Regions from separate parts of the Streptomyces sp. NBC_00647 genome, predicted to be linked through region 1. Evidence: riboswitches for the same ligand, from Rfam matches in the RefSeq annotation. Region 1 holds a riboswitch; the other holds the start of a gene.
The links. Region 1 has a riboswitch for cyclic di-AMP ahead of OG788_RS27530 (NlpC/P60 family protein). Riboswitches for the same ligand answer to the same signal wherever they lie in the genome.
Positions count from the first base shown of each region.

Region 1 (7,135 bases):
GGCACGGCGCGACTGCGCGCGGTGCCGGACGGCGGCACGGAGGTCGAGCTGGAGATGGAAAGGGCGGAGAAGACGTCATGAGCGACGCGAACGAGCCTGTGGAGTCCGGCGGTTCGGCCGGAGAGACCCCCGGGGCCCCCGCGGCCGGACCGGCCGGCGCCGAGGGCGGGCGCCGGGTGCGCGTGGTGCTCGTCGACGACCACCGCATGTTCCGTACGGGGGTCCAGGCCGAGATCGGGCAGACCGAGCGGACCGGCGTCGAGGTGGTCGGCGAGGCCGCGGACGTCGATCAGGCGGTCACGGTCATCACGGCCACCCGCCCCGAGGTCGTCCTCCTCGACGTCCACCTCCCCGGTGGCGGCGGCGTCGAAGTGCTGCGCCGCTGCGCCCCGTTGATGGCCGACGCCGAGCGGCCGGTCCGTTTCCTCGCGCTGTCCGTTTCGGACGCCGCGGAGGACGTGATCGGCGTGATCCGCGGCGGCGCCCGCGGGTACGTCACCAAGACGATCACCGGCGTGGATCTGGTGGACTCCGTCTTCCGCGTCCAGGACGGCGACGCGGTCTTCTCGCCGCGTCTCGCCGGATTCGTCCTCGACGCCTTCGCCTCCACCGACGCCCCGCCGGTCGACGAGGACATGGACCGTCTCACCCAGCGCGAGCGCGAGGTCCTGCGCCTCATCGCCCGGGGGTACGCGTACAAGGAGATCGCCAAGCAGCTGTTCATCTCCGTCAAGACGGTCGAGTCGCATGTCTCGGCGGTGCTGCGGAAGCTCCAGCTGTCGAACCGGCACGAGCTGACGCGCTGGGCGACGGCGCGACGGCTGGTCTGAGCGACGCGGGGGAGTCACACCACCCGGGTGGCACCCGCGAAGGGCATCTCGTCGATCGGGGCCACCCGCACCGGTGCCGACGGATTCGGTGCGTGGATCATCTGCCCGTTGCCGACGTAGATGCCCACGTGGGTGATCCCGGCGTAGAAGAACACCAGGTCGCCGGGGCGGAGTTCGGACCGGGAGACCCGCTGGCCGGCGTTGATCTGGGCATAGGTGGTCCGGGGCAGCGAGAGGCCCGCGGAACGGTACGCGGCCTGGGCGAGTCCGGAGCAGTCGAAGGCGTCGGGCCCGGTGGCACCCCAGACGTAGGGGCTGCCGAGCTTGGCGTAGGCGTAGGAGACGGCCGCCGCCGCCCGGGAGCTGGGCGCCGCGGCGGTGGCGCCGGACGGTGCCGCCTGGACCGGTCCGCGGGCCGACGAGCGCGAGACGTGCTGCTGCTCGCCCGCGGCACCCCGCTCCGCGTACTGGGTGCGCTGCTCGGGGGTGAGCCGCGAGAGCAGCCGGCGTGCCGCGTCGAGCTTCCCGTTGATCGTCTTCTTCTGCTGCTTCAGCTCTTTCTGCCGTGACGTGAGCGAGGTCAGCTCGACCTGCGCGGCACCGCGCAACCGCTCGATCTCCCGCAGCTGTTTGCGTACCCCGGCGACGGCCGCCGACTGCCGGGTGCCGACCCGCTCGGCGAGCGCGGCCCCTTCCAGGTACTGGTCGGGGTCGTCGGAGAGCGCGAGTTGCACCGCCGGGTCGAGTCCGCCGCTGCGGTATTGCGCGGCCGCCATCGAACCCAGCGCGTCCCGCGCCGAGTTGAGCCGGTCCTGCCTGCGCGCCGCCTCGTCGCGGAGCGTGTCCAGGTGCGTCTCCGCCTTGTCGGCCTTCTCCTTGGCGCCGTTGTACTTCTCGGTGGCGGCCTCCGCCTCCTCGTACAACTTGTCGACCTTGGCCTTCACCTGCGTCGGGGACAGCTGGGGGTCGGCATGCCCGATCCCGTCGAAGCCGGTCGCCGTCGCCGCGCCCGCGAGGGCGATGGTGACTGCTGTGCGGGCCGTGTTTCCGCCGATCGAGCGCTGCTTGGTCTTGCGGTGCGCTGCCACGAGGGCCCACATCCTTCCGTACGACCGTCCTGCGAAGGCGGTCAAGCGGTGACACGTCCGGCGGCGGCTCACACAGGGGGAGCGGGGCCGCCGCCGGACCTTCTCGGCGGTGGTGTCCGACTGCCGCCCCTGGCCCGGGCGGCGGTGGGGAGCCGGTCACCTGGGGGAGGACGTTAAACCTGAAAGTGTGGCGTTGGTAACGCCATGTACGGAACTGTCCCTACTGGATCGCCTGGTGACCTTATGTGACCGAGATCCTGGCTTGCCGTCGCCGCCTTCACGCAGGGTGATGACCGATGCGACGAATCCCGGACAACCGGAGTGGCTCCGGTGTTATGGATGACACGGGATGGCCCGGTGACTAGAGGGAGGGGAGCGAAGGGGCGGGACGGGGGGGCGGGACGGAGGGGTGGCCCGGTGGGAAGAGGCGTCAAGGTGTGCGATTAGGCTCCGGCCCCATGGACGTACTCATCCATCTCTTCGTCGGCCTGCACATCATCGGCATCGCCGCGCTCCTCGGCGGCTTCCTGACCCAGATGAAGGCGATGGGCCGGGGCACCGCCCGCTTCGTCCCCGCGATGCTGCACGGCGCCCTGACCATGCTGGTCACCGGCGTCGCCCTGGTCGGGCTGAACCAGGCCGACGGCAGCACGGTCAACAACGTCAAGATCGGTGTGAAGCTGGCGCTGCTGATCGTGATCCTCGGGCTCGTCTACGTGAAGCGGGACGACGAGAAGGTGGACAAGGGCCTCTTCGGCCTCGTGGGGCTGCTGACCGTCGCGAACATCTTCATCGCCGTCCTGTGGACCTGATCAGCCCCTTCGGCCCGGGCGCCGCGGCCCTGACCGGCCCCCTCACCCCCGCACCGCGGACCTGACGGCGAGGGCGGCGCCCGCGGCGACCACGAGCCACGCCGCCACCGCGAACCACAGCAGCACCTGGCCCGGTCCCTTCAGCCAGAACACATCGAGGGCGGCCGCGACCGAGAGGGTCGACACCGCCGTCATTCCCATCGGGAAGACGGTCGACCAGCGCAATGCGTCGTACCGCGGGCGCGGCCACACCGCCTCCGTGACGAGAAGCACGCAGTAGCAGGTGAGGTCGAGCGCGAGCAGCGCGCCGGTCGTGGCGCGCAGGACGCCCTGGTCGTCGTCGTTCCACAGGTACGGGCTCCCATGGTGCGCGGCGACGAGTCTCGCCCCGGCCAGCGCCGAGATCCCGAGTGCGCCGCCCGCCACCCAGTGGTCCCCGGCGCCCCGCTTCACCTCCCACAGGTCGAAGTGCGCGAACGACACCCCGTAGAGCACGATCCCCAGCCAGAACAGCACCAGCGCGGCATGCGCGAGCCAGTCCGCGCCCACGGCCGTGGCGATCGTCGAGCCGAGGACCGAGAGTCCCTGTGTGGCCACACAGGCGAGGAACACGCCTCCCGCCATACGACGCCGCCAGTGCCGTACGACCGCCAGGAGCAGCACCGGCCAGAGCGCGCCCGACAGTGCGAGCAGGGCCTCGGCGAGTCCCTGCCACCCCAGTGCGGAGAACCGGGTGCCGAGCAAGGTGGTCGCCGCGACGGCGGTGAGCCCGGCCGGTGTGCCGGCCTGCCGCGTCCATCGCTCCCGGTCGCGTACCAGCCGGGCGGCGAAGTCCGCGGCGAGCCCGAGCCAGGCGAGGGACGCGAGGACCAGCATGATCCGGGAGAGGGTCTCGTAGCCCGTCAGTTGCAGCCCGACCGAGATGATGCCGGTCGCCATGACGGCGGCGCCGGCGGCGGGCGGCCGCTCCGCCCACCAGGCGCGGAACGAGGGAGTGTCCGGCATGTCCGGTGTATCTGGCATGCGCTCGATGCTAGGGATCCACGGGCCCGTTCCCGGTGGGGGCACGCGCGTGCGGGGCACGAAAACGCGGGGCACGCGCGCGTGGGGCCTCTCGGCTTTCACGCGCGCGTGCCCCGCGGGAGGCCTCGCTCTTGCTCCGGTCTACGCCGGGCGCACCACGCTGTGGATCGCCGAGGTGCCGTCGTAGTAGATCGACTCCTCGCGGACGTACGCCCCCGGCTTCGGCGCGTGGATCATCATGCCGTTGCCGATGTAGAGGCCCACGTGACTGATGTCGTCGTAGAAGAAGACCAGGTCACCGGGCTGGGCATCGGCGAGGGAGACCGTCGTGCCGGCGTTCACCTGGTCGTAGGTGACGCGCGGCAGGCTGACACCGGCGGCCTTCCACGCGGCCTGGGTCAGGCCCGAGCAGTCGTAGGAGTCCGGGCCGGTGGCGCCCCAGACGTACGGCTTGCCGATCTGCGTGCGGGCGAAGGTGAGCGCCTTGGCCGCCTTCGTCGCGTACGAGGAGTCGGTGGCCGTCGAGCCGGTCGTCGAGCCGGTCGTCGAGCCGGTCGTGGTGCCCGACGACTGCTGCTGGGCGGCCTTCTCGGCGGCGGCCTGCTGCCGTGCCAGCTCCGCCGCCTTGGCCGCCGCCTGCTCCTGCTTCTTCTTCTCGATCGCCGCCAGCCGCGCCTTTTCCTCGGCGTTCAGCGTCGAGAGCAGGCCGCGCGCCTCGGTGAGCTTGCGCTGCACCGTGGCCTTGGAGGTCTTGAGCGCCTTCTGCGAGGCCGTCAGCGACTGGAGGCTCTCGGTGGCCTCCGCGCGCTTCTTGGTGGTGGCGGCCTGCTCCGCGACGTAGTCGTCGACGGACGCCTTCTGGCGGGTCGTCAGACGGCTCATCAGCTGGGTCTGGTCGAAGTAGTCCTGCGGGTCGTCCGCGAGCAGCAGGGTCGCGGTGCCGGGCGTCGAGGCCCCGGTGCGGTACTGCGCGGCGGCGAACGAACCCAGCTCCTCGCGCGCGGTGTTGAGCTTCTCGGTGCGCTCGGCGACGTCGTCGAGCAGGGTGTCGACGCGCTCCTTCTGCTTGGCGGTCTTCTCCCGGGTCGCGTTGTACTTCTCGGTGGCCGTCTCGGCCTGGTGGTAGAGGTCGTTGACCTTCTTCTCGACTTCTTCGAGGCTGGGCCTGGGGTTCGCCGAGGGGGCGGCGTTCGCCGTCTGGGAGAGCAGGGCCACGGAGGTGAGGGCGGCCGTCGCGAGGGCCGGGGTCCGTATGCCTGCGATACGCGTACCCGAAGGACGCCATTTGCGGTGCGACGCCAAGAGAGGCGACTCCTTCCGTCATCCGCCTACCGAGTTAGCTGTCGGGTTCGGGCGGGTGGTTCCGGAAGGTTGCCCTACGGTCCGTGCCCCACAAGGCGGTTGGACCGATTCACCCCAAGGTCGGTGGGTCCCCGGCTCCGGCGGCCTCGTGGGCGTGCCGAACTCGGCGGAGGCCGCTCGGCCCGGCGACGTTCGCCGGTTGCGGTCGAGTGGCCTTTCCGCACGCTAGCCAACGGGTGTGGCCCGTGTGAAGGTTGATGTGCGATATGCCCGATACATTTTCGTGACCTTGACCATGTGTCCCGCCGTCAGCGACGTATTCGCGGCGATCCGTTCACATGTGGGCGCATTGGCCGCCTGCGCACGTCATGGGGGGAGTGCTCCCGAGGGAGCACTCCCTCGGGAGCACTCACCGTCGCCGCGGCGTCGCGCTTTCGGAGACCGGGCGGATGCCGACTCCGCCCCCGCCGGTCCCTCACCTGGGGTGATCGGCCGGTCATGCGCGGTCACGGGCTCCCGGGCGCCATGACCGCGAGCACGTCCGCCCCGGCACCGCGTCACGACTTCCGGTCGAGTTCCCGGGGTGGCGGCGGGCTGTCAGTGGGGCGGCCTAGACTCGGAGAGCGATGAGCAGCCTCTTTGATGACAGCTTCCTGGCGGACCTCAAGCCCTCCGCGGCCCACGAGGACGAGCACCCGCCGCCGCCCGAGGACGATCACGGACCGGAGTCGGTTCCGGACGATCTGTTCGGCGGGAAGTTCGACGCGCCGCCGAGCCGGGACGCGTACTACCGCGACGGCGCGCCCAGGCCCGTCGTGGACCCGGCGGCCCTGCTGGACGGACTGAACGAGAACCAGCGCGCGGCCGTGGTCCACTCCGGCTCCCCGCTGCTCATCGTGGCAGGCGCCGGCTCCGGCAAGACCCGTGTGCTCACCCACCGGATCGCCCATCTGCTCGGCGAGCGCAACGTCCACCCCGGCCAGATCCTCGCGATCACCTTCACGAACAAGGCCGCGGGCGAGATGAAGGAACGCGTCGAGGCGCTCGTGGGCCCGCGCGCCAACGCGATGTGGGTGATGACCTTCCACAGCGCCTGCGTCCGCATCCTGCGCCGCGAGAGCAAGCAGCTCGGATTCACCTCGTCGTTCTCGATCTACGACGCCGCCGACTCCAAGCGTCTGATGGCACTCGTCTGCCGTGATCTCGACCTCGACCCCAAGCGTTTCCCGCCGAAGTCGTTCAGCGCCAAGATCTCGAACCTGAAGAACGAGCTGATCGACGAAGAGGACTTCGCCGCCCAGGCCACCGACGGTTTCGAGAAGACCCTCGCCCAGGCGTACGCGATGTACCAGTCGCGGCTGCGCGAGGCCAACGCGCTCGACTTCGACGACCTGATCATGACCACGGTCAATCTGCTGCGCGCCTTCCCGGACGTCGCCGAGCACTACCGCCGCCGCTTCCGGCACGTCCTGGTCGACGAGTACCAGGACACGAACCACGCGCAGTACGCACTCGTGCGGGAGCTCGTCGGCACCTCCGAGCACCCCGTGGACGTGCCGCCCAGCGAGTTCGACCTGGCGCCCGCCGAGCTCTGCGTCGTGGGTGACGCCGACCAGTCGATCTACGCCTTCCGCGGCGCGACCATCCGCAACATCCTCCAGTTCGAGGAGGACTACCCGAACGCGACGACGATCCTCCTCGAGCAGAACTACCGCTCCACCCAGACGATCCTGACCGCCGCCAACGCGGTCATCGAGCGCAACGAGTCCCGCCGCCCCAAGAACCTGTGGACCAACGCGGGCGCGGGCTCGAACATCACGGGTTACGTCGCGGACACCGAGCACGACGAGGCCCAGTTCGTCGCCGACGAGATAGACCGTCTCACCGACGCGGGCGAGGCCAAGGCCGGCGACGTCGCGGTCTTCTACCGCACGAACGCGCAGTCCCGTGTCTTCGAGGAGATCTTCATCCGCGTCGGCCTGCCCTACAAGGTCGTCGGCGGCGTCCGCTTCTACGAGCGCAAGGAGGTCCGGGACGTCCTTGCGTACCTCAGGGTGCTGTCCAACCCCGAGGACTCCGT
Region 1 is NZ_CP109040.1:6,233,262-6,240,396, forward strand. Features, by position in the region: gene OG788_RS27505 (PspC domain-containing protein) at 1-81, shown strand, start outside; gene OG788_RS27510 (LuxR C-terminal-related transcriptional regulator) at 78-830, shown strand; gene OG788_RS27515 (NlpC/P60 family protein) at 845-1,918, opposite strand; gene OG788_RS27520 (hypothetical protein) at 2,377-2,730, shown strand; gene OG788_RS27525 (tellurite resistance/C4-dicarboxylate transporter family protein) at 2,773-3,753, opposite strand; gene OG788_RS27530 (NlpC/P60 family protein) at 3,895-5,055, opposite strand; cyclic di-AMP (ydaO/yuaA leader) riboswitch at 5,063-5,234, opposite strand; gene pcrA (DNA helicase PcrA) at 5,682-7,135, shown strand, end outside.

Region 2 (7,135 bases), 2.1 Mb from region 1:
CCCACCCTGATCGCCATCCCCGAGGAGACCCGATGACCGCCCCCCTGATGACGCTCACCTGGACGGACCACGTCACCGGCCGCCCGGGCTTCCTCGTCGTCGACCGGCTCGTGCGCGGCGTCTCCAGCGGCGGTCTGCGGATGCGGCCCGGCTGCACGCTGGAGGAGGTCACCGGGCTCGCCCGTGGCATGACCATGAAAGAGGCCCTGCATTACAACCCCGAGGGCCGGTACATCCCGCTGGGCGGCGCCAAGGGCGGTATCGACTGCGATCCCCAGGACCCGGCGGCGTACGGCCTGCTGGTGCGCTACCTGCGCGCCATGCGCCCGTACATCGAGGCCTTCTGGACCACCGGCGAGGACCTCGGGCTCACCCAGGACCTGGTCGACCGGGCGGCCGAGGAGGCCGGGCTCGTCTCGTCCATCCAGGCCGTGTACCCGCTGCTCGACGACGAGACGGCGGCCCGCGGACGGCTCGCGGACGCCTTCGCGGTCGAGGTGGACGGCATCGGTCTCGACGAACTGGTCGGCGGCTGCGGCGTGGCCGAGTCGGTCCTCGCGGCCCTGGACCGGGCCGGGGTGGAGTACGCCGGTACACGCGTCGCCGTGCAGGGCCTCGGCACCATGGGCGGGGCCACGGCGCGCTTCCTGTCCCGTGCGGGGCTCAGCATCGTGGCCGTCGCCGACGTCAAGGGAACGATCGCGAACCCGGACGGCCTCGACGTCGAGGCGCTGCTCGCCGGGCGGGACGCGTACGGGACGGTCGACCGCGGGGTGCTGCGCGGCGCCGACCGTGAGCTCCCGGGTGACGCCTGGCTGTCCGCCGATGCCGAGGTTCTGGTGCCCGCCGCGGTGTCGTACGCGATCGACACGGCGAACCAGGCCGGGATCAGGGCCCGTTGGATCGTGGAGGCGGCCAACATGCCCGTCCTGTCGGACGCGGAGACCCTGCTCGCCGCGCGCGGGGTCACCGTCCTGCCGGACGTGGTGGTCAACTCCGGCACGAACGCCTGGTGGTGGTGGACGCTGTTCGGCGACATCGGCGCCGACGCGGACGAGGCGTTCGCCCACACCCGGCGCTCGATGCGCGCCCTGATCGGCCAGACGCTCGCCCGCGCCGAAGCCGACGGCACGACACCCCGGGCCGCCGCCCACGCCATCGTCACCGACCGGCTGCCGGTCATCGCGGAGCGGTTCGGGTGGTACGGATGACGGCCCGGAGCCCCTGAGCACGCGCCCCGCCGTTCCATCGTCGGGTTGCCGTCGAGGACCTGGCGGTCAAGGGGCCCGCCCGTACACGCCCGACCGAGTCCGTCCACGACGCCGGATGGTCCGTGGCCGTCCAGCGGCCGGCCGGAGTCGCCCGAGCGGGCCGGGCCGCCGAGGGCGCCGAGAAGGCGTCAACTCCCGCGGGGTCACTCCCGAGGGGGCTGTGTAGGGTTGCCGCGTGGCGAGAGTGCGGTTGAGCGTGGCGGAGCGGCGCGAGGAGTTGCTGCGGGCCGCCGTCGAGCAGATCGAGGCGCGGGGCGTGGCGGCGGTACGGATCGCCGACGTGGCCTCGTCCCTCGGGGTGAGCAACGCGCTGGTGCTGTACCACTTCTCGACGAAGGAGAAGCTGGTCGCCGCCGCTTTCACCTACGCGGCCGAGGACGACCTCGCCCATCTCCGCAAGCTGCTCGGCCGCCGTACGACCGCACTGCGACGCCTCCGTACCGCCGTGCGCTGGTACGCCCCGACAGGCCAGGCAAAGGGCTGGCGCCTGTGGATCGAGGGCTGGGCCGCCGCCCTGCGCGAGCCCGCGCTGCGCGAGGTCACCCGCGATCTGGACAGGCAGTGGAAGGCCGCGATCACCGAGGTCATCGCGGAGGGCGTGGCCGCGGGCGAGTTCCGCTGCCCGGACCCCACGAGTGCGGCCCTCCGGCTCACGGCGCTGCTGGACGGCCTGGCCGTCCAGATGACGGCGTACGCGGGCGCCGTGTCACGGGCGCGGACCCAGGAGTGGGCGGACGAGGCCCTCGCCCGCGAACTGGGCCTCGAACGCGAGGCGTTGGTGGCGGCAGTGCGCTAGGGCTGGGCACGGTGCCCCATTCCGTGCGCCCGTTCCCGTGCGCCGGTTCCCGTGTGCCCAGCCCCGTTGCCCCGTCACGCGGTCCCGAGCCACTCCTTCGCCCTCACCTCACCGGTCGGCGCGGGTCCGCCCCGGGCGCCGTGCCCGACCCGCGCCCTACCGGCCGAGCCGGGCCGCCCGCACCCTCGCCGCCTGTGACGCCGCGACGGAGGTCCCGTCTCAGGCCACCGACTCGATGCGCATCTTGATGTCGTCCGGTGACAGGGCGCCCTTGGCCGCCACGTGGTCGCCCGAGGACTCCCCGCGCAGCCGCCGTCCGATCCACGGGACCAGGTACTCGCGCGCCCACTGGATGTTGTCGCGCCGCATCTCGAGCGTGCCGCGCGGCGGCAGGGGCGGCCAGGGCTGGTCCGGGTCGGCGGGCACGTCGAGACCGAGTACCTGTCCGGCACGGAGCGCCACCCGCGTGTGGCCCTCGGGCGAGAGGTGCAGGCGGTCGCCGTCCCAGGCGCGGCGGTCCTGGATCGTCTTCAGGGACCAGAGGTCGAGGACGGGACAGCCGTAGCGGTCCGCGATGGCCCGCACATGTCCGTTGTAGGTGGCGATCTTGCCGCGCAGATGCTTGAGCACGGGGACGCCGCGGGTGTCGAAGCCGGTGGTCACCATGACGGTGCCGACGGCGGAGGTGAGGTCGACGATCGCGCGCTCGAAGCGCTCCGCGACCTCGTCGGGGTCGGTACCGGGCCGGATGATGTCGTTGCCGCCCGCGCAGAACGAGACCAGGTCCGGGCCGAGCTCCTTGGCCCGCAGGAGCTGGGTCTCGACGATCTGGTCGAGCAGTTTGCCGCGTACGGCGAGATTGGTGTAGGTGAAATCGCCCTCGGGGCGCCGGTCCGCGAGAAGGACCGCGAACCGGTCCGCCCAACCGACGAAGGCCCCGTCGGGCCCAGGGTCGCCGACGCCCTCGGTGAAGCTGTCCCCCACCGCCACGTACGACCCGATCACTGATCTGTTGTCACTCTTCGAATCGTCTGCCACATCGAGCCATGATTCACCCTCGGATGTGAGCTACGCGACCGTAGGGAAGGGTTGACGTGCGGTGAGAAAGGCCACTGGCCAAGTATTGGTCAACTCCGGAATAGCTCTCAGATCAAGGCTGTTGAAGCAGCGAGCACCCACGGGCGGGGAACATCGCGCGAATTCGCGCCGCGGCGGTCACAGGCCTTGTACGGGGAACACCGAAGGCCGGACCCCGGGGATCGTGGGGTCCGGCCTTCGGAGTCAGTCCTGCCGTCAGGAGCAGGGCTTGGCTTCAGGAGCGGGGCTGGGCGTCAGCCGACGGTGACACCGTGCGCGCGCAGGTACGCGACGGGGTCGACGTCCGAGCCGTAGTCCGGCGTGGTGCGGACCTCGAAGTGCAGGTGCGGTCCGGTGACGTTGCCGGTGGCGCCGGAGACGCCGATCTGCTGCCCCGCGGTCACGGTCTGCCCCGCCGAGACGGACAGGGCCGACATGTGGGCGTACTGGGAGTACCGGCCGTCGGCGTGCTGGATGACGACCTGGTTGCCGTAGGCGCCGCCCCAGCCCGCGGAGACGACCGTGCCCGCGGCGATGGACTTGATCGTGGTGCCGGTCGGGACCACGAAGTCCACACCCGTGTGGTAGCCGCTGGACCACATGCTGCCCGCCAGCTTGTAGCTGGTGCCGAGGGTGGCGCCGTCGACGGGCAGGGTGTAGCCGGAACTGCTGCTGGCGGAGGCCGCGTTGGTGGCCGTGGTCGCCTTCTCGGCCTTGGCCGCGGGGGCCTTGGCCGCAGGGGCCTTCGTTCGGGTGGACGAGTGGGTGGCGCCGGCGGAGGCGGCCTTCTTGCCGAGCGACAGCTTCAGACCGGGGTGGATCAGCGACGGGTCGCCGCCGATGGCCGAGCGGTTGTCCGAGTAGATCTTCTTCCAGCCGCCGGTGACGTTCTGCTCGTCGGCGATCTTCGAGAGGTAGTCGCCGGACTTCACCGCGTACGTCTTCGTCGTGGCGGCCTTCTTGGCCGCGGGAGCGGCGGTCGCGGCCTTCTCGACGTGGTGCGCGACGGCGGTGGCCGGGGTCGCGGCGTGGGCGCCCGTGGCTCCCATCAGAGGCAGCGCGAGCGCGGCGCCACCGGTGCCGGCCACGGCGATCGAGCGGGTGAGACGCAGGGACTTCGGACGGCGATGCTTACCCTTGGCGGGCATGACGAATTCCTCTCCGGCGCCTGCGAGGTGAGCTGTCGGGTGCGGGCTGGAGATGCCCGGCCGCGCTGCTGCGCGGCTGTACCCCTAGCCTGTTCCGGAGACCGGACCAGGCACGGAACCTGTGGGTCCCCCGCTCCTGCCGTGTACGGGTGAGTGTGCGGATTCCGGGCGGCGGCAGGATTGGGCGTCCGTCCGGATTGAGGCAGAACGTAAGCGAGATGAGAGCGCGTCGACAACTATGTGCGGTTTCTGTGCGCTCGCCTTTCTTGATCCATGCGGGAATTGCCGTCACCCTCTGTGGAATGACGATCTTTACGGCCCCTCAACCCGCCCGGGAATGCGGGCCGGTTGAGAAATGGGGACGGCAACGCATCGTCACGAATATGACGCTCCTCACGCGACTCGTCCCACGGTGCCTTATTTCAGGGACAGTTGGAATGAAGGCGCTATTTCGGACAGAACAGTCACATGCGACGTCGGCGGATATCCATCACATCCAGACCCTCACGGAGTCCGGTCCGCACACCGCGGGGTGGCGATGCCCCCTCTAGGGCGATTTGAGAGCTTTCGCAATATTCATGCACTTATGTCGAGCCTCAGCTCGCTCGTCCGGAGCCATGCGGCCGGCCCGCATGGCGCCGCACCTCGACGCGGTGGCGCCGTACGTGATCCCCGGACCCGGTGCGGACGCGTCGGCTCGTCGCGCTCGGTGACGCGCGCCGTGACCGACGCGAGGTCGCTGACATCTCGCGTGACCGCCGCACGGTCGGTGACGTCGGTCTCGTGACCGCCGCTCGCCCCGGGAAGAGGCCAGGTCCGGGCTTCCGCGCCGATCTCGATCATCGGCTCCCGCGGTGCCGGACAGACCCCATCGGGGCCGACATGATCACGGGTGCCGCGCCCTGATGTGCCGCCTGTGGACAACTCATTGCCTCAGGAACCCATGTCGTATCGTCGAGAGCGCGAGCCGAAGACAACTGCCGACGCGCGACGCCGAGTCCAGCCGGGCGACGCCGCCGGCCGAATGGGAGGAGCCCCCGTGACGCAGCAGGTCCCGTCGACCGAGCCCGAGCTCGGCGGAGTGCGCAACTTCCGCGACGTGGGCGGACTGCCCACCGCGGACGGCCGACGAGTGCGCTACGGGCACCTGTTCCGCAGCGGTCACCTCGCGCACGCCACGGAGGAGGACGCCGCGTTCCTCGCCTCCCTGGGGCTCCACACGATCTTCGACTTCCGCAACGCCGCGGATCAGAAGCTGGAAGGCCCGGACGTCGATCTGCCGGGCGTGCGGAACGTGAATCTGCCCCTGTCCGACCCGGCCGACGGCAGCGAGTTCTGGAAGATGGTCCGCGACGGCGACCTGGACCAGCTGCACGCGATCCTCGGCGACGGCAAGGCCGCGAACCGCATGATCGGCTCGTACCGCAGGATCATCAAGGAGCGCACGGCCGAGCACTCCCAGGTACTGCGCGAGATGGCCGAGGACAGCGTGCCCGCGCTGATGCACTGCGCGGCCGGCAAGGACCGCGCCGGACTGTCCATCGCCATCACCCTGCTCGCCCTCGGCGTCGAGCGCGACGCGATCGTGGCCGACTACCTGGAGTCGAACGCCGCGCACCGCCGCTACAAGGTGCACCGCAACAACTCCTCGGCCTCCGCGTACTCCCCCGAGGTCATGGAGCTGCTCAGCCCCCTGTTCGACGCGCGCGCGGAGTACCTGACGGCCGCCTTCGAGACCATCGAGGAGACCTGGGGCAGCGTCGACGTCTATCTGGAGCAGGGCCTGGGCATGACGCCGGAGCTGCGGGAGCGCCTGCGCGAGCGCCTGCTGGACTGAGCCGCGCGCCGATGCGGGGCGTCCACCGGCTCCTCGCGCCGACGCCGGGCGTCCGCCGCTTCCTCTCGCCGGCCCGGGCGTCGGCCTGTCCGGCGCGCCCGGCCGAGGAGCTACTGGTTCTGCGCGCCCAGCGTGAAGAGCAGGTAGATGAAGGCCGCGAAGAGGTGGCCGACGGCGACATAGATGATCAGCCGCACCCACAGGGCGCGCGGGAACTTCTCCTCCATGGAGCGCCGGCGGGGTTCTGTGGGTTCGGTCATGACGTCTCTCCCGAGGTGGGGTGGCCGGTCGCCGCGCCGAGGCACAGCGCGGCGACGGGGCTCTGCAAGAGGGTGTGTACGAAGAGGAGCTCGGCCCCGTCGCGCTCGGCGGCCGCGATGCGGTGCGGGGTGAGCGAGTCGAAGTGGGCGCTGTCCCCCGGTGCGAGCACGTGCGCGGTGTCCCCGAGGCGAAGCCTGAGCCGCCCCTGGAGAACATACAGCCACTCCTCGCCGGGGTGGACGCGCACGATGTCGCCCTGCGAGCCGTACGGGACGTGCACGCGCAGTGCCTGCATGCCGCGGCCGGCCGCGCCGGCCTGCCAGTAGGTCCAGCCGCCCGCCGGGGCCGGGTCCATGTCGGCGGCCCGCACGATCGCGTCACGGTCGGCGACCGTCTCGCCGAGCAGTTCGGAGACCGTCGTACCGTAGACGCGGGCCAGTGTCAGCAGCATCGGCAGCGAGGGCTGGCGCTGCCCGGTCTCCAGACGGGAGAGATGGGCGGGTGAGAGTCCCGCGGCACGGGCCGCGGCCTCCAGCGTGAGGGAGGCGCCGCGGCGCAGCGCGCGGAGCCGGGGCGCCACGGCGTGCAGCTCGTCGGACGGCTCGTCGGCCGTCCCTGGATCGGGGCTCATAGCTCCATTGAGCCCGATGATTGCCTCCGGGGCAATTTTCTTGTCCCAGAGGCAAAGAGACCCGTGTCACCGTCGGCCCGCCGGAGAGTCCCGCCGTGTCACCGTCGGCCCGCC
Region 2 is NZ_CP109040.1:8,367,231-8,374,365, reverse strand. Features, by position in the region: gene OG788_RS36725 (thiamine pyrophosphate-dependent enzyme) at 1-36, shown strand, start outside; gene OG788_RS36720 (Glu/Leu/Phe/Val dehydrogenase dimerization domain-containing protein) at 33-1,211, shown strand; gene OG788_RS36715 (TetR/AcrR family transcriptional regulator) at 1,447-2,067, shown strand; gene OG788_RS36710 (SGNH/GDSL hydrolase family protein) at 2,287-3,072, opposite strand; gene OG788_RS36705 (peptidoglycan DD-metalloendopeptidase family protein) at 3,399-4,292, opposite strand; cyclic di-AMP (ydaO/yuaA leader) riboswitch at 4,297-4,454, opposite strand; gene OG788_RS36700 (tyrosine-protein phosphatase) at 5,332-6,129, shown strand; gene OG788_RS36695 (DUF6126 family protein) at 6,240-6,356, opposite strand; gene OG788_RS36690 (helix-turn-helix domain-containing protein) at 6,386-7,021, opposite strand.
Region 2: linked by a shared signal. The riboswitch ahead of OG788_RS36705 (peptidoglycan DD-metalloendopeptidase family protein) and the one ahead of OG788_RS27530 (NlpC/P60 family protein) in region 1 are both predicted to bind cyclic di-AMP.